Regions from separate parts of the Escherichia albertii genome, predicted to be linked through region 2. Evidence: predicted binding sites of a transcription regulator. Region 2 holds the regulator's gene; each other region holds the start of a gene.
The links. Region 2 encodes LexA, which represses DNA repair genes until DNA is damaged. Its sites were predicted from a motif close to TNCTGTATGTACATACAGNA; they were not measured.
Positions count from the first base shown of each region.

Region 1: PS053_RS03685 (metal-dependent hydrolase) is a predicted target of LexA. The motif match lies at 2,465-2,484, and genes of this name have one in related genera.
Region 3: rmuC (DNA recombination protein RmuC) is a predicted target of LexA. The motif match lies at 4,635-4,654, and genes of this name have one in related genera.

Region 1 covers NZ_CP117568.1:765,176-771,568, forward strand. The annotation lists gene cobT (nicotinate-nucleotide--dimethylbenzimidazole phosphoribosyltransferase) at 1-119, opposite strand, end outside; gene cobU (bifunctional adenosylcobinamide kinase/adenosylcobinamide-phosphate guanylyltransferase) at 161-712, opposite strand; gene PS053_RS03675 (YniB family protein) at 985-1,521, opposite strand; gene hxpB (hexitol phosphatase HxpB) at 1,668-2,336, shown strand; gene PS053_RS03685 (metal-dependent hydrolase) at 2,499-3,089, shown strand; gene tcyP (cystine/sulfocysteine:cation symporter) at 3,222-4,613, shown strand; gene PS053_RS03695 (hypothetical protein) at 4,615-5,388, opposite strand; gene cedA (cell division activator CedA) at 5,551-5,814, opposite strand; gene chbG (chitin disaccharide deacetylase) at 6,059-6,393, opposite strand, start outside.
Region 2 covers NZ_CP117568.1:3,334,357-3,340,749, forward strand. The annotation lists gene plsB (glycerol-3-phosphate 1-O-acyltransferase PlsB) at 1-1,171, opposite strand, end outside; gene dgkA (diacylglycerol kinase) at 1,341-1,709, shown strand; gene lexA (transcriptional repressor LexA) at 1,819-2,427, shown strand; gene dinF (MATE family efflux transporter DinF) at 2,502-3,827, shown strand; gene PS053_RS16225 (CsbD family protein) at 3,943-4,152, shown strand; gene zur (zinc uptake transcriptional repressor Zur) at 4,193-4,708, opposite strand; gene dusA (tRNA dihydrouridine(20/20a) synthase DusA) at 4,864-5,859, shown strand; gene pspG (envelope stress response protein PspG) at 5,994-6,236, shown strand.
Region 3 covers NZ_CP117568.1:3,059,691-3,066,083, reverse strand. The annotation lists gene ubiB (ubiquinone biosynthesis regulatory protein kinase UbiB) at 55-1,695, opposite strand; gene ubiJ (ubiquinone biosynthesis protein UbiJ) at 1,695-2,300, opposite strand; gene ubiE (bifunctional demethylmenaquinone methyltransferase/2-methoxy-6-polyprenyl-1,4-benzoquinol methylase UbiE) at 2,314-3,069, opposite strand; gene rmuC (DNA recombination protein RmuC) at 3,164-4,591, opposite strand; gene PS053_RS14910 (IclR family transcriptional regulator) at 4,808-5,575, shown strand; gene PS053_RS14905 (2-dehydro-3-deoxygalactonokinase) at 5,599-6,393, shown strand, end outside.

The sequences.
Region 1 (6,393 bases), 2.1 Mb from region 2:
TCAAGACGTCCAAGGCTGTTTGTCGGCTTGACTAACCCATCAATATGTTGGGCTGCTACCTGCATTTTTTGTTTATTCAGCGGTCTGATCAATGCAATCAGATCCTTTACTGTTTCCATCCTTGTCATCCTTATTTGTCGGTTTGCAACATGCTTATACGTCAACTGCCTTTGATCTTGACGCCAATGCCAGAGACCACCAGCCACACCTCCTGTGCCGCTTGTGCAAGTTTTTGATTTGCCCTGCCGGAAATATCGACAAAATGACGGGCCAGCCGATTTTCTGGCGTAATACTCATCCCCAGTTCATTGGTCACAACAAATATCGGAGCCGATGACTGCTGGCATGCCGTAATAAGCTCGTCCACCTGCTGTTGTAGTACAGCCTCCAGAGCGGTGAAATCCAGAGTGTCAGGTGAAGCGCCACCACTCGCCTCATAAAGCAAATTGGCCAGCATTGTCGTGATGCACTCCAGCACAACACCTTCGCCAGGCTGTACATGGTGGCGAATCACGTCGCCGATATCGCGATACCCCTCCCAGGTGCGCCAGTGTGCAGGACGCTGTGCCCGATGTTTTTTAACGCGTTGCGCCATTTCATCGTCTGTGATCACGGACGTGGCAATGTAAAGAACGCGTTCGCACTGTGACAGGGCCAACTGTTCAACGTGGGCGCTTTTACCGCTACGCGCCCCTCCTGTGACCAGGATCATGTTGGGATCTCCAGGTGCTTATGATAAATATCATTAATATCGACACGCTCTCTCATAACGCTCGCTAATACATTAAAATCAGTAGAAGATACAACATGATAAGAGAGCGCTGCTTCGACATTTTCCCGCTATGGCTCGCTCATTTTTATCGTCCATTCAGGAGAAATGCAGAATAACATCGTTCTGTCTGAAAGAGTTCTGCGAAATGGAATCGTCAAAGAAAACAATGAACGCTGGTGTAATCACCAGCGTCCTGACAGCCCGGCGCTACGTTAAATAAAACCAAGCAGAGAAAAGAATACATATCCCGCAACAATGCAAATTACTGGCAGGATATAGAGTGAGAAAAACTGCAGGAAGATAGTATGATGCGGCACTACAATGCGCGATTCAATTTGTTCACGCGTTAATCCCTCATCCCCTTTGGCTTTCTCCAGAATGAGCTGGTCCTCCACCCCTTCACGCAAAAAACGCGCCTGGCGGCTCATTCGGGCGCCGGAGTCTTGTAACGCCAGTCCGATAAAAATCAGAATAAAAATCACCCAGAACATAACGTTCACGCCACCATTAAAATTAGGCGTTGGCGAGTTGAACCAGAACAGATTCAGAAAAGGCGTATTCGCCTGCATCATATCGATCATGACATGGGCAAAATCGAGCATTACCGCATTAATGCCTTCCTGGGTTTCTTGCCGACTATTCATAAACTTCAGCAAAGAAATCAATGTAGAGATCAGTGCGGGTATAAAAATCACCCAACCGAAAATCCTTTTCAAAATAGCAATGCGTCCAGCTTGTTGATACGTCATGAGTTCTCCTTGATTAAGACGCGTCGTTTCACTTAGTTTACCTGTAGATATCTATTTTCGCCCATTCTTTAAAGGCGATATGATAGGCGCTTAATCATAAGCACTGCTTAATACCTTACACATAATGCTCTAAAGGAGAGGTTGTAATGTCAACCCCGCGTCAGATTCTTGCTGCAATTTTTGATATGGATGGATTACTTATCGACTCCGAACCTTTATGGGATCGGGCCGAACTGGATGTGATGGCAAGCCTGGGGGTGGATATCTCCCGTCGCAATGAGCTGCCGGACACGTTAGGCCTGCGCATCGATATGGTGGTAGATCTCTGGTATGCCCAGCAACCGTGGAATGGGCCGAGCCGCCAGGAAGTTGTAGAGCGGGTTATTTCACGAGCTATTTCACTGGTTGAAGAGACCCGTCCATTGCTACCCGGCGTGCGTGAAGCGGTTGCTTTATGCAAAAAGCAAGGTTTATTAGTCGGTCTGGCTTCAGCATCACCGCTACATATGCTGGAAAAAGTGCTGACGATGTTTGACTTACGTGACAGCTTCGATGCCCTCGCCTCTGCCGAAAAATTGCCTTACAGCAAACCGCATCCGCAAGTGTATCTCGACTGCGCAGAAAAACTGGGCGTGGACCCACTTTCCTGCGTAGCGCTGGAGGATTCTGTAAACGGAATGATCGCTTCTAAAGCGGCACGAATGCGTTCCATCGTTGTTCCGGCGCCGGAAGCGCAAAATGATCCGCGTTTCGTACTGGCGAACGTTAAACTTTCATCACTCACTGAGCTGACCGCTGCAGATCTGCTGGGCTGATATCTTTGGGCGGTGGTAACACCGCCCCTCGATTTTTACCTGATTTCGCGTTCAACAGGCGGATTTATCGCCATTTTGTGATAAAGAGTTACACCGTCACCACTTCCGCACACTGTATAAAAATCCTATACTGTACGTATCGACAGTTTAGCGAGTTTTATCATGACGGCGGAAGGCCACCTTCTCTTTTCTATTGCTTGTGCGGTATTTGCCAAAAATGCCGAGCTTACGCCTGTGCTGGCGCAGGGTGACTGGTGGCATATTGTCCCTTCCGCAATATTAACGTGTCTGTTGCCAGACATCGATCATCCGAAGTCGTTTCTTGGGCAGCGATTAAAGTGGATATCAAAACCCATCGCCCGCGCTTTTGGGCACCGTGGTTTTACACACAGTTTACTGGCTGTGTTTGCCCTGCTGACGACTTTCTACCTGAAGGTTCCAGAAAGCTGGTTTATTCCTGCTGATGCTTTGCAAGGTATGGTGCTGGGTTATTTGAGCCACATTCTTGCCGATATGCTGACCCCCGCAGGCGTTCCTCTACTCTGGCCATGCCGCTGGCGTTTCCGCCTGCCGATTCTGGTACCGCAAAAGGGCAATCAACTGGAACGTTTTCTGTGCATGGCGCTCTTTGTCTGGTCGGTATGGATGCCCCATTCACTGCCCGAAAATGGTGCGATTCGTTGGTCATCGCAAATGATTAATACATTGCAGATCCAGTTTCATCGCCTTATTAAGCATCAGGTTGAATACTAAAAAGACAAAATTTATCTTTCTGGAATAAGCAATTCCATTTGAATATAAGAGGCCGCTCACAGTTCTGTTAATCTTGCGCCAACACTATGACTGCTGCGCAGTGATAGAAATAATAAGATTAGGAGAACGGGGATGAACTTTCCATTAATTGCGAACATCGTGGTGTTCGTTGTGCTGCTGTTTGCATTGGCCCAAACCCGCCACAAACAGTGGAGTCTGGCGAAAAAAGTACTGGTAGGTCTGGTGATGGGCGTGGTTTTTGGCCTCGCCCTGCATACCCTTTATGGCTCTGACAGTCAGGTGCTTAAAGATTCCGTACAGTGGTTTAACATCGTCGGTAACGGCTATGTTCAGTTATTGCAAATGATCGTTATGCCACTGGTCTTTGCCTCCATTCTGAGTGCAGTTGCTCGTCTGCATAACGCCTCTCAGTTAGGTAAAATCAGTTTTCTGACTATTGGTACATTACTGTTTACCACACTGATTGCAGCTCTGGTCGGTGTACTGGTAACCAATCTGTTCGGTCTGAGCGCAGAAGGTCTGGTTCAGGGCGGCGCAGAAACGGCACGTCTGAATGCTATCGAAAGTAACTATGTCGGTAAAGTCGCTGACTTAAGCGTGCCACAACTTATTCTGTCCTTTATTCCGAAAAACCCGTTTGCCGATCTGACCGGAGCAAATCCGACGTCAATTATCAGCGTGGTAATTTTCGCTGCATTCCTTGGTGTCGCTGCGCTAAAACTACTGAAAGATGACGCGCCGAAAGGCGAACGCGTCTTAATGGCTATCGACACGCTGCAAAGCTGGGTAATGAAACTGGTTCGCCTGGTCATGCAACTAACCCCTTACGGCGTTCTGGCGCTGATGACCAAGGTGGTTGCGGGGTCTAACCTACAGGACATTATCAAACTGGGGAGTTTCGTTGTCGCGTCCTACCTCGGTCTGATCATCATGTTTGCGGTCCATGGCCTTCTGTTGGGCATTAACGGAATTAGTCCGCTGAAATACTTCCGCAAGGTATGGCCTGTACTGACTTTCGCTTTTACCAGCCGTTCCAGCGCAGCATCCATTCCGTTGAATGTCGAAGCGCAAACGCGCCGCCTGGGCGTACCCGAATCCATCGCCAGTTTCGCCGCTTCTTTTGGTGCGACCATTGGTCAAAATGGCTGTGCCGGGTTATATCCGGCAATGCTGGCAGTGATGGTTGCGCCAACAGTTGGCATTAACCCACTGGATCCAATGTGGATTGCGACACTGGTCGGTATTGTCACCGTAAGTTCTGCTGGCGTTGCGGGTGTTGGCGGTGGTGCGACTTTCGCTGCACTGATTGTTCTCCCAGCAATGGGATTGCCGGTAACTCTGGTTGCGCTGTTAATATCCGTTGAGCCGCTTATCGATATGGGGCGTACTGCGCTGAACGTTAGCGGTTCTATGACAGCCGGTACGCTGACCAGCCAGTGGCTGAAGCAGACCGACAAATCGATTCTGAATAGTGAAGACGATGCGGAACTGGCTCATCGTTGATTTAATATAAACGCGACGGCTCGTTTCCCCGGGCCGTTGCCCTGCTTCTTATTTTATCCAATTGAGAGTCTATGAGCTTCCGACTATCGTCAAAGACCTTATCACTAAGCAGTGTCGTTAATCTGTCAATACATCCCTGAGAGTGTCTTTCAAATTCTACAAAAAATTTTAAACACTCAAATCCAGGACACTTTTTTATATGTGGGTCAACGATTTCGCTAATATCACTAAAATCAAAGCAATTAAAGAAAAAATTAACATTAAATAATAAAGGTGGAGAAGGAAAAATTAACACAGGGTTGCCCGCCTTCATTTTATGCAACGGTGTTCCAACCGGATACATGCGATGGCTATCATATTTCATTTGCTTTAAATTTAAAATAACCAACTTATTTCTCACACTCATTAAGCTAACCATTTTTTCAACACAAAAAGTTGTTTCGAAATCAATTGCATTCATCTTCTCATTAAATACACTGATACGGAACTCACCGCCACACAAAGCAGAAATTGACACTTTAATTTTATTATCATTTTCAAGACTGGCATGAAAACTAAATTTAGGGCCATCATAATCATAGGAAATATGATGTATAGAAGCAATCATATAATTAAAACACGAAGTGCTCAAACCATCCTCTGGATATAGCCCAGTTGATATAAATTCACTGAGTGACGACATAGAGCTTTGCAAATTCATTTTATATTGTTCTGACAACTCATATGATGACCTCATGGTAATCGCTCTATGTTGCAATGAAATATTGGGTATCATATATATCCTTAATAATTATATTCTTCAGCACTGTGGCGCATTACATTAATATTAAGTGTATAAACATAAGTGCAGAGTAAACTATCAAAAATAGCTCATCCTGTATTATATGAAGAGAAAAGATTCGTTGAACCCCTCTGTAGAAAGAGGGATTCATGATAATTATTCAGCGACTTCCCCTTCCTGCCGTATCTGGTTCGCCCAGCGCTGGGCGGACTCCGGCACGCTAAATGCCGGTGAGCGCAAGAATGACTCCCCCATCAGGACAAACGCCACATATTTCCCACGTAGTATCCATACATCACGAAACGTATCCATTTTCATCGCATGTTCCGGCGGCGCAGGTTCCGTGCGTGGAACATAGCTAATAATCGGGCGGTTTTGCTGACGTAGTGGTTTCTTCATTACTGGCTTCACTAAACGCATACTAAAAATTAGAAAAACGGTAGTTTAGCCGATTTAGCCCCCCGACGTCCTGCTTCGCGTGCGCTATCACTGATGAGCGTCGCCTGTAAAGATAAAGTGACCACCAGAAGAAGGGGAAGAGGTGAAGGGAATATTAAAGGCGGCGCAAATTCAATATATTGCAGGAAAAAACAGGCCTGATAAGCGTAGCGTATCAGGCGATACTGTGTATCATCAGTCTCAGGCGGCGCAACTGCGCCGCCTTTTATCTCTGGACGTCAAGGTAACTGCCTAACCGATAACCACGCTCGGCAATTGCATATTTTAACGACGCTGACGTCAGCACCTCCAACTCAATGAGCCGTGGAAAGCAATACGCACTCTGGCGAATCGTATTATCAATAAACGCCGGATGGCACATGACCTCCAGCGAAGTCTCATCTCGCTGACTGGAATCATCAAGTACTTGCAGGAACAGTGACTCACTGATCTCTTCGCCATAAAAAGCACTACTGAATCCCTGTGAACTGCGCAAATTAGCAGGTAAATCGCTCTCGTTAAAAGCCGATTGACGGTCAATGCGTAGCGCAATGCCCTGCT
Region 2 (6,393 bases):
TACGGGAACGACCGCCTTCCACAAAATATTCCACGGAATAACCACGGCTAAACAGTTCGCCGAGATACTCACGGAAAACAGTGGAATAGAGTTTATTGCCTTTAAAAGTACGGCGAATAAAGAACGCGCCCAGACGGCGGAAAATCGGCCCGGCAGGCCAGAAGTTCAGGTTGATCCCGGCAGCGATATGCGGCGGCACCAGCCCCTGGTGATACAACACATAAGAAAGCAGCAGATAGTCCATATGGCTACGGTGACATGGCACATACACCAGCTCATGACCGTCGTGGGCCAACTGGCGAACGCGTTCGGCGTTGTGGACGTTGATGCCCTGATAAAGCCGGTTCCAGGTGAAGCCCAGAATACGGTCGGTCAGACGGATCATCTCGTAAGAGAAGTTCGCTGCAATCTCTTCCATCAGCGCAATCGCGTTCTGCTGCGCTTTTTCATGAGAGATTTTTTTGCTACGCGCTTCATCTTCTACCGCTTTAGCAATCGCGCGAGAGGAGAGCAGTTTATTAAACAGATCCTGACGGGCGGGTAAGCGCGGGCCCACGGCAGCCAGACGCTGGCGGGCAAAGTGCATACGCGCCACGCGCGCCAGTTTTTGAGCGATGGTTTTATCCGTACCGTGCTCATCAGCCATGCGGCGCAGTGAAACCGATGGCGAGAAGCGCACAAAGCTGTCACGCCCCAGCCACAGTACGGCGAAAAACTTCTGCACGCCGTTGAGCATACGCAACGGCGGATTTACTTCACCTTTTTCGCGCCCCGGCGCGCGACCAAACATCACCGATACCGGCACCATTTGCACGTCCAGATTCGGATTGCTGCGGTGCAGATCGAGATAATCGTGGAACAGCTTAATGGACTCTTCTTTCGGCGTGTAATAAGTGAAAACACGCGGCCCGCCGTGAATAAACACGTAGCGCGGCAGCAGCGTACCGTCTATTTCCAGCGGCTCTAATGGGTCAGGCAGGTCGTGCGCCAGACACTGGGCGCGCAACGTCAGCAAATCCGCTTTTGAGTTGTACGGTAAAACGTACATAATTGGACGAGAGGTATCCAGTCCAAGTTCCGGGGCAGGATCCGCCGGAATAGACTTGCTTTTTACCAGGATGCTTAATGGTAAATTCAGTAATTTGTAGTAAATTCGTGGCCAGCCGGACATAAACGATGTAAAGCCTCTGGTTAATAATGCAAATGCGCGGCAAGGATAGCAGAAAGTCATGGGAAATTCTGTGGTATCTGCCCATGTTTCGCGCGGCGTTACGCTAACCCGAATCATCGGATTTAACGGTACACTGTATTGACGCTCATAATGTAAAAAGGTTCTTTTGATGGCCAATAATACCACTGGACTCACCCGAATTATCAAAGCCGCTGGCTATTCCTGGAAAGGCTTGCGCGCAGCATGGATTAACGAAGCGGCCTTCCGTCAGGAGGGCGTTGCGGTATTGTTGGCGGTGATCATCGCCTGCTGGCTGGACGTGGACGCGATTACCCGCGTGCTGCTTATTAGCTCCGTCATGCTGGTGATGATTGTAGAAATCCTTAATAGCGCCATCGAAGCGGTGGTTGACCGTATTGGTTCCGAATACCATGAACTTTCTGGACGGGCGAAAGATATGGGGTCCGCCGCAGTGCTGATCGCAATTATCGTCGCAGTGGCAACCTGGGTCATTCTGTTATGGTCACATTTTGGATAACCCTTCCAGAATTCGATAAATCTCTGGTTTATTGTGCAGTTTATGGTTCCAAAATCACCTTTTGCTGTATATACTCACAGCATAACTGTATATACACCCAGGGGGCGGAATGAAAGCGTTAACGGCCAGGCAGCAAGAGGTGTTTGATCTCATTCGTGATCACATCAGCCAGACAGGTATGCCGCCGACGCGTGCGGAAATCGCGCAGCGTTTGGGGTTCCGTTCCCCAAACGCGGCTGAAGAACATCTGAAGGCGCTGGCGCGCAAAGGTGTTATTGAAATTGTTTCCGGCGCATCGCGCGGGATTCGTCTGTTGCAGGAAGAGGAAGAAGGGTTGCCGCTGGTCGGTCGTGTGGCAGCCGGTGAGCCGCTTCTGGCGCAGCAGCATATTGAAGGTCATTATCAGGTCGATCCATCCCTGTTTAAGCCAAATGCTGATTTCCTGCTACGCGTGAGTGGGATGTCGATGAAAGATATCGGCATTATGGATGGCGATTTGCTGGCGGTGCATAAAACCCAGGATGTGCGTAATGGGCAGGTCGTTGTTGCACGCATCGATGACGAAGTTACCGTTAAGCGTTTGAAAAAACAGGGTAATAAAGTCGAGTTGTTGCCTGAAAACAGTGAGTTTAAACCCATTGTTGTCGATCTGCGTCAGCAGAGCTTCACCATTGAAGGGCTGGCTGTTGGAGTTATTCGCAACGGCGACTGGCTGTAATCATATCTCTCTGATACCGCGATGCGTCTGGCGTCGCGGTTTGTTTTTCAACTCCGTTCATCAGGCTTGTCGGCATGGCATTCCTCACTTCATCTGATAAAGCACTCTGGCATCTCGCCTTACCCATGATTTTCTCCAATATCACCGTTCCTTTGTTAGGGCTGGTTGATACGGCAGTTATTGGTCATCTTGATAGCCCGGTGTACCTGGGCGGCGTGGCGGTTGGCGCAACGGCGACCAGCTTTCTCTTTATGCTGTTGCTGTTTTTGCGCATGAGCACTACCGGACTTACTGCGCAGGCGTATGGCGCCAAAAACCCCCTGGCATTAGCGCGTGCGCTGATGCAGCCGCTATTGCTGGCATTAGGGGCTGGGGCATTAATTATTCTACTGCGCACACCAATTATCGATCTGGCGCTGCATATTGTCGGCGGCAGTGAAGCGGTGCTGGAACAGGCGCGTCGTTTCCTTGAAATTCGCTGGCTAAGCGCGCCGGCGTCGCTGGCAAATCTGGTGTTACTCGGCTGGCTGCTTGGCGTGCAATATGCCCGTGCGCCCGTTGTCCTGTTAGTCGTTGGCAACATTCTTAACATTGCTCTGGATGTCTGGCTGGTGATGGGGCTGCATATGAATGTCCAGGGAGCTGCGTTAGCGACGGTTCTTGCTGAATACGCGACGTTGCTGATCGGTTTGCTCATGGTGCGTAAAATCCTTCATTTACGGGGGATCTCCGTCGAAATGCTGAAAAACGCCTGGCGAGGAAACTTTCGCCGTTTGCTGGCGCTTAACCGTGACATTATGTTGCGCTCGTTGTTGCTGCAACTCTGTTTTGGTGCAATCACGGTGCTTGGCGCGCGACAGGGGAGCGATATTATCGCCGTCAACGCTGTCCTGATGACGCTGCTCACTTTTACCGCTTACGCGCTGGATGGTTTCGCTTATGCTGTTGAAGCGCATTCTGGTCAGGCATACGGCGCGCGTGACGGCAGTCAGCTATTGGATGTCTGGCGGGCAGCGTGTCGTCAGGCGGGGATCGTAGCGTTGCTGTTTTCCGTGGTTTATTGGCTGTCTGGTGAACACATTATCGCGTTATTGACTTCGTTAACTCAGATCCAACAACTGGCCGATCGCTACCTTATCTGGCTGGTGATTTTGCCGCTGGTGGGCGTCTGGTGTTATCTGCTGGACGGCATGTTCATTGGCGCAACGCGCGCCGCCGAAATGCGTAATAGTATGGCGGTGGCAGCAGCCGGTTTTGCGTTCACGCTACTCACATTGCCATGGCTGGGCAATCATGGGTTATGGTTGGCATTAACTGTCTTTCTGGCGTTGCGTGGGCTTTCTCTGGCGGTTATCTGGCGGCGTCACTGGCGCAACGGCACCTGGTTTTCCGCAACATAATGGTTAAAAATTCCGAATAAATAACCCGGAGCCAGATGCCTGACTACACTTAGTCCCACGTTTAGCAGAAAAGTGAACGTACTCTTATTCACCACCTAACGATGAGGACTTGAATATGAACAAAGACGAAGTCGGTGGTAACTGGAAACAGTTCAAAGGTAAAGTGAAAGAGCAATGGGGCAAGCTGACCGACGATGATATGACGGTCATTGAAGGTAAACGTGATCAGCTAGTGGGGAAAATCCAGGAGCGTTACGGTTATCAGAAAGAGCAGGCAGAAAAAGAGGTTGATCGCTGGGAAAAACGCAATGATTACCGCTGGTAATTAATCCCTCCTGCCTGACGTGTACAAGGACGTACATCGCTTAGCGTGATTTTTTTTTCATCGGAATAGAGTGGTCATGATGGCACTGTTCAGGATGACGACACGCTTCCACTTCCACACATGCCGCACAGAGTCCATGAGCTTCAATCACATTATGCCGCAGGGCAAACCCCATTTTTGCCGCCAGAGTATGCATGATGTCTTCAACACCTTCCGCACACTCTTCTTTTACCGCGCCGCAACGATCGCAAATAAACATTGCGGAAGTATGGGTTGGCTGATCGAACAGATGACAGAGCACGTAGCTGTTAGTGGACTCAACTTTATGCACAAAACCCTGCTCAAGCAGAAAATCGAGCGCGCGATAAACTGTTGGCGGCTTGGCTTGCGGTTCGGCTTCACGCAGTAAATCAAGGAGATCGTAGGCGCTGATAGCCCCTTCCTGCAGACTCATCAGACGCAACACTTCGAGACGTTGTGGAGTCAGGCGCACATTACGCTGCGTACAGAGTTTTTCAGCCTGTGCTAATAACTCCTGCGTTGTGGTCTTTTCCATTGGACACCTCGACAGTAGGGTTAAGAATGTCCTTACTTTACCATAGTTCTCACTTAAACGCCGAGAGCTGGGAGGCATGACCGTCACATTGCCTGATCGCATATTCGTTATGCTATAGTATCGCCCCCAATTTACCAGATGCTTAAAAAGTCGCCATGCCAGAAGAATCACAAACTGTTTATCCCGCTTACCGTTTCTCGATTGCTCCGATGCTCGACTGGACGGACAGACACTGCCGTTACTTCCTGCGTCTGCTTTCCCGCAATACGTTGCTTTATACCGAAATGGTAACCACAGGCGCGATTATTCACGGTAAAGGTGATTATCTGGCATACAGCGAAGAAGAACATCCAGTCGCGTTGCAGCTAGGCGGTAGCGATCCCGCGGCGCTGGCGCAGTGTGCGAAGCTGGCAGAAGCACGTGGATACGATGAGATCAACCTGAATGTCGGCTGCCCGTCTGACCGGGTGCAGAACGGCATGTTTGGTGCGTGTCTGATGGGTAATGCGCAGCTGGTTGCCGACTGCGTGAAAGCGATGCGCGATGTGGTGTCGATTCCGGTGACGGTGAAAATGCGTATTGGCATCGATGATCAGGACAGCTATGAATTTCTCTGCGATTTCATCAACACCGTTTCCGGCAAAGGTGAGTGTGAGATGTTCATCATCCACGCACGTAAAGCCTGGCTTTCTGGGTTAAGTCCGAAAGAAAACCGTGAGATCCCGCCGCTCGATTACCCGCGTGTCTATCAACTGAAGCGAGATTTTCCGCATCTGACCATGGCGATTAACGGCGGCATTAAGTCTCTGGAAGAGGCCAAAGCGCATCTGCAATATATGGATGGCGTGATGGTCGGGCGCGAGGCGTATCAAAATCCAGGTATTCTGGCGGCGGTGGATCGTGAGATTTTTGGTTCCTCGGATACCGATGCCGATCCGGTGGCGGTGGTACGGGCCATGTATCCGTACATTGAACGTGAGCTTAGCCAGGGGACGTATCTGGGTCATATTACCCGCCATATGCTGGGGTTGTTCCAGGGGATCCCTGGTGCGCGTCATTGGCGGCGTTATTTAAGTGAAAATGCCCATAAAGCGGGTGCAGACATTAATGTGCTGGAACACGCGCTCAAACTGGTGGCGGATAAGCGTTAATTTTTCACCACAAAGTAGTTAAATTCACCACGCCCCGCGCATTGTCGCGGGGCGTTTTGCTGATAAATCAGCAAATTATCTTTTGGCATGATTCTTGTAATACCAGTAGCAGATTTCATTTTGGGGAGAACATCATGCTGGAACTACTTTTTGTGATTGGCTTTTTTGTCATGCTGATGGTCACCGGCGTCTCGCTGTTGGGTATTATCGCCGCGCTGGTCATCGCGACGGCAATTATGTTCCTCGGCGGCATGCTGGCGTTGATGATTAAGTTGCTGCCATGGCTGTTATTGGCGATTGCGGTAGTGTGGGTGATTAAGGCGATTAAAGCGCCAAAAGTGCCGAAATATCAGCGTTATGACCGCTGGCGCTACTAAGGGATTGTGCGGATGATCACAACCTAAGGTTTTATCCTTAGAACAAAATAGGAATTGATAATCAAATCTGTCATTATTGCACGTCAAACAAATTCATCGTGCTGTACCCTACATACAGCCGAACTATAAAAGAAAGGGCTTCCCGGGTGGAAGCCCG
Region 3 (6,393 bases), 270 kb from region 2:
GATTGAATAAGGCCACATTATACGTTATGCAGCCCGCCTTGAGCGATGAAAAAATCAGCGCATTTTGCGCCAGCCGACAAACCAGGCCACCAGGCCAGCCGCCATTAACCAACCCGGCATCAGCCCCCATTCAGGTCGGCTGACCAGCAAGAATGTGCCACTTAACACTAACGTCGCCCCAATCCCCAATAAATAACGGGATTGCCCCTGACGCACATGGTTAGACTGTAACTCGCGCGCAATCTTATCAACACTGTGCTGTAAATACTTGCCCTGGCGCAAACTGTCATAAACCAGTTCAGGCAGTTCTGGCATTTTTTCGATCCAGAATGGCGCTTTTTCCTTAAATGCCCTCACCAGCGCGGGGATGCCGACCTGCTCTTTAATCCACGACTCAAGGAAAGGTTTTGCAGTTTTCCATAAATCAAGCTGCGGATAAAGCTGCCGTCCTACCCCTTCAACATAGAGCAGGGTTTTCTGAAGTAACACCAGTTGCGGCTGTACTTCCATATTAAAGCGACGTGCCGTATTAAACAGATTTAACAGCACATGTCCAAACGAAATTTCGGCCAGCGGTTTTTCAAAGATAGGCTCGCAGACAGTACGAATGGCAAATTCGAACTCTTCAACGTTAGTATCTGGAGGAACCCAGCCGGAATCGACATGCAGTTCTGCCACTTTGCGGTAGTCACGGTTAAAGAAGGCGATAAAGTTCTCTGCCAGATAGCGTTTATCTTCTTTGTTTAGCGAACCGACAATACCGCAATCAATACCGATATATTTCGGGTTTTCCGGGTGTTCATAGCTTACGAAAATGTTGCCTGGGTGCATATCGGCATGAAAAAAGCTGTCACGAAAAACCTGAGTAAAGAACACCTGCACGCCGCGTTCTGCCAGCAATTTCATGTTGGTGCCGTTTTTCTCCAGGGCTGCGACATCAGAAACGGGTATGCCGTAAATACGCTCCATCACCATCATCCCTTCACTGCAATAGTCAGGGTAAACTTCCGGGATGTAGAGCATCGGGCTATTTTCAAAATTGCGCCGAAGCTGAATGGCGTTAGCAGATTCCCGCAGCAAATTCAGTTCATCTATCAGCGTTTTTTCATACTCACGCACCACTTCGGTTGGACGCAGACGGCGACCATCCGGCAGCAAACGCGGTACCCAACGGGCCAGGCGGTAGATAAGTTTCAGATCCGCTTTAATAACCGGCAAAATATCCGGGCGGATGACTTTAATCACCACCTCTTTGCCATTCGATTTCAATCGCGCGGTATGAACCTGAGCGATAGAGGCCGACGCCAGCGGCTTGATTTCAAAATCGTCAAACCACGCTTCCACCGGCAGGCCACCCATTGCAGTTTCAATCTGTTGCTTCGCCAGTTCGCCATCAAAAGGCGCAACTTTATCCTGTAAGAGCGCCAGTTGGTCAGCAATATGCGGCGGGAAAAGGTCACGGCGCGTCGACAGCATCTGCCCGAACTTGATCCATACCGGACCCAGTTCTTGCAGCGCCAGCCGAAGCCGTTCACCTAACGGTTTGTCTTTGTGCCGATTCGGCATCCAGAATAATGAATATCGCCACAACCGTAGCGGCAGGGTGATACGCATTTTAGGAATCAGTTCATCAAGTCCGTAGCTTAAAAAAGTGCGAATGATGAAATACAGGCGCCGTACTTCACCTGGCGTCATTAAACTGCCTCCAGTTTTTCCAACCGTTTGGCCAGGGCATCTACAGCACGCTCAACGGCAGCCGTCTCTTCCGCAAACCAGGCGACTTCCAGCGGACCCGGCGCCATACGCCACTCTTCAGTAATCGCTTCCGCCGCATAACGTTGCTGGCGCTGAATGCCATGATATAGAAACTTTGCACCACCACGCAGCGCTTTGCTGATACCTTCGGCAGCAATATCACCGGTATAAGGCGCCAGCAATTCCGCAGGATCAAACTCAGCCAAATCAGCCAACGCCACGAAGTTCTGTACGACCTGAATATCGCCCTGCACTTCCAGCTCGCCACTACGGATCAGCGCGGCAAGCTGCTGACGATCGCGGAGTTTCGGCAACACGCTGGCGTAAGCGATCACAGTGCAATCAGCATCACCCGCCCATTCACCGAGCACATCGACCTGGCGTTCACTGAATACCAAAATCAGCGACGTAGAAAAGCCTTTTACCTCCACGCGCAGCACTTTACCCAGCAGACGCGAACGGGCCGTTTTCAGCGCGGGTGAGCGATACAGGAAGGTGTTGAGCAGACGTTCAATTCCTGCCGTCACTAAAGGTTTAAAAGGCATAGTCGTACTCCTGTCAGAACTTATAACCACGATGCAGCGCCACAACACCTGCCGTCAGGTTGTAATAGTCGACACTTTCAAATCCGGCATCCTGCATCATGGCTTTCAAAGTATCCTGATCGGGATGCATACGGATAGATTCTGCCAGATAACGGTAGCTATCGGCGTCGTTCGCCACCAGCGAACCAATACGCGGCAGCACATGGAAGGAGTAAGCATCATAGGCTTTACTTAGCGGCTCGATAATCGGCTTCGAGAACTCAAGTACCAACAGACGACCGCCGGGTTTCAGCACGCGATACATCGAACGTAGCGCTTTATCTTTGTCGGTGACGTTACGCAGACCAAACGAAATAGTGATGCAGTCAAAGGTGTTATCCGGGAACGGCAGCGCCTCAGCGTTCGCCTGAACATACTCAACATTGCCAATCACACCGATATTACGCAGCTTCTCGCGACCCATTTTGAGCATGGATTCATTGATATCAGCGAGCACGACTTTGCCAGTTTCGCCGACCAGACGGGAGAATTTCGCTGTCAGGTCGCCAGTACCGCCAGCCAGATCCAGCACGGTCTGCCCACGGCGTACGCCGCTACAATCGATCGTGAATCGCTTCCATAAACGATGAATACCAAATGACATCAAATCATTCATGACATCGTATTTTGATGCCACGGAATGGAAAACATGGGCGACCATATCCGCTTTTTGTTCCTTCGCGACGGTCTGAAAACCAAAGTGCGTCGTTTCTTGTGACTTATCCACCATCTCAATGCCTGCTCATCAAAAAATTGTTCCAGAAGTGTAACAGATTGGGCGTCGTTGCCCTAGATTTCTACCCGGTGCAACTACCCCTAATGGGCTAGTTCGATTGCTGATTATATTCATCATCGCGTTGATAAGCTTCATCATTCGGCTGCTCTGGAACTGATCGCAGTCGATATTCTTCATCCTGACTCACCGCTTGTTCCGCCAAATCTGGATTAATCTCGCGTTTAATTTCTACCCCTAAACCGCGAAACGCTTCTGCCTGCGCCAGCACATTTCCGCGACCTGAAGAAAGTTTTTTCATTGCCTGACGATAGTTATCCTGCGCTTTGTCCAGGCTTTGACCAATCGCAGACATATCATCGACAAACAGACGCATCTTGTCGTACAGCTTGCTGGCGCGGTCGGCGATTTGCTGAGCGTTGCGGCTTTGATGCTCATAACGCCACAGGTTGGCGATAGTACGCAACGCCACCAGCAGCGTGGTGGGACTAACCAGCATTATGTTGTTCTTTAACGCCTCGGTAATTAACTCCGGCTGACGGTCCAGCGCCAGTAGAAATGCCGGTTCCACAGGAATAAACATCAGCACGTAATCCAGAGTTCGCAGCCCCGGCAGCTGTTGATAATCTTTGCGTCCCAGCAAGCGAATGTGATTACGCACCGAGGCGATATGCTCCTGCAGCGCGCTTTCGCGGGTATAGTCATCTTCCGCGTTGAAGTAGCGCTCATACGCGACCAACGTCATTTTGGCGTCGATCACCACATCTTTCCCCTGTGGCAACCGTACGATAACATCTGGCTGCATCCGCGAACGCGCATCGTTTTCTATGCTGACCTGGGTTTCATATTCATACCCTTCACGCAAGCCAGATGCCTCCAGCACGCGCGTTAACACCACCTCGCCCCAGTTCCCCTGTGTTTTATTATCGCCTTTCAGCGCGCGAGTCAGGTTGATCGCTTCCTGGGCCATTTGCGCGTTGAGTTGCTGTAGATTACGAATTTCGTGAGTCAGGGTATGGCGTTCTTGTGCTTCTTTACCAAAACTGTCCTGTACCTGGCGGCGAAAGCCATCCAGTTGCTCCCGTAGCGGCGATAGCAAGCTGTTCAAACTCTGACGATTTTGTTCATCAACACGACGATTACTGTGCTCAAAAATTCGATTGGCGAGATTTTCAAACTGTTCACTGAGCCGCTGTTCGCTGTTGATCATCTGGCGAATCTTATCGTCAGCATGTTGCTGTGCAGCTTCCATCCGCGTGGTCACTTCACGCAGATCCGCCTCCAGAGAGGTATTGATACTTTGTAGGCTACGCACTTCGTTATTGAGCAATTCACACTCTGTGCGCCAGTGCTCACTTTGGGTAATTTGTTGTTTTGCCGCACTTAACTCCGCGACCATCTCTTCACGTTCAGCTAATTGCTCGGCTTTTTGCTGTGCATGCTGATAACTGGCAAACAGCCAGCCAATGGCCACACTAACCAGCGCAATAATGGCATAAACAATGATTGAGAAATCCACAAAGCCTCCTGACGCAACAACTTACCCGCACAAAATAGAATTGTGCTGTACAAACGTCCAGTTGGAAAGGCATTTCCTGCGAGGCGCTCCGCAAAACGATCGTTAATTTACGCAAACCAATCCCACTATATGAGATTGATTTTATATTGTGGGAACAATCACCTTTTCCGTACTTCATTCTGTGGAAAACTTCAGCAACATCATCAGGAGAAACTTATGGCAAAAACCACGCTAAATACCACCGGCGCACAAACGTTATTACGTGGGCTGGAGGTTCTCAACGCTGTTTATAACGGCTGCCATGACCTGAAAAGCATCGGTGAGTTTACGGGAACTACCCGTAGTACAACCCACCGTTTAGTCACTGTTCTGGTAGAACAACGCTATCTGCGTCATGTCCCGACGCAAGGCTACCAACTCGGCGCGAAACTAATCGAATTCGGCGCCCGTGCTCTGGAAAGCACCTCACTGTATGAAGTAGCGCAACCCATTTTGCAGCGTCTTGCTCGCTATACCCTCGATACGGTGCATCTGGGGGTCGTTGACGACAACGCAGTACTTTATCTGGAAAAGATCAACAGTCAGCGCGGGTTAGAAATGCGCTCACGTCCCGGGCATCGCATGCCGCTGGCAATCACGGGAATTGGTAAAGCATTGATTCTCAACCGAACGGAAGAGGAGTGGCGCACGTTGTTTTTGACTTGCGGTGATGAAACGAAACTGGGCGCATTTATACAAAACATGCGCCGTTATGCCGCCTGTGGTTTTGCTTTTGATCTGGAAGAGAATGAGCCGACTATCCGTTGCGTTGCAGCCCCCATTTACAACGCCCGGGATGAAATTGTGGCGGCCATTTCTGTCGCCAGTACCACCACATATATGTCCCTGACACGTCTTGAAGAACTGGCACCTTACGTCAAATCCTGTGCAGAAGAGATATCCGCTGAACTGGGCTGGGGTAAGCACATCCGCAAAGATAATTAAACCATGACTAAAGGAAACGACTAATGTCGGAAGCACCCTCATTTATTGCCCTGGACTGGGGAACATCATCGCTTCGTGCATGGCGTTTTGGCGACTCACCAAATCCACAAGAAAAACGTGAATTCCCCTGGGGGATCATGAAATTACCTTCCCAGACAGCAACACGTGAGGAAGCTTTCCACAATACGTTTTTACGTGTCTGCGGCGACTGGCTGGCGCAATCCCCATGCCAGGTTCTGGCTTGCGGCATGATCGGCAGTGCGCAAGGATGGCAACCAGCGGCTTATTTACCTTGCCCGGTCACTGTCGATAGTCTGGCAAAGCAGCTGACGCCTGTTATCCACCAGCAGCAGACAATGCTGCACATCATTCCCGGTGTGATTAAAGAAGGTGAAATGCCCGAAGTAATGCGTGGCGAAGAGACGCAAATCTTCGGTGCCATCGCAATAGAACCGGTCATGCAAGATGCTATTCGTAAAAATGTGCCGGTGCTGATTGGCTTACCTGGCACACATGCGAAATGGGCAATCATTGAAAACAACACCATTACCGATTTCCGAACTTTTATGACGGGCGAGTTATTTGATGTTTTATCCCGCCATTCGATTCTCGGTGCCACCATGCGTCCAGGAGATGAACCATACTGGGACGCCTTTGCTCTTGGGTTGGAGGCTGCACGTGAACATCATCAGACCGGATTATTATCGACACTGTTTTCGACTCGTTCGCGCCTGCTGACCGATAATCTCACACCGTCCTCACAGGGCGATTACCTTTCCGGGTTACTGATAGGTCATGAATTATGTGGCCTGGCATCC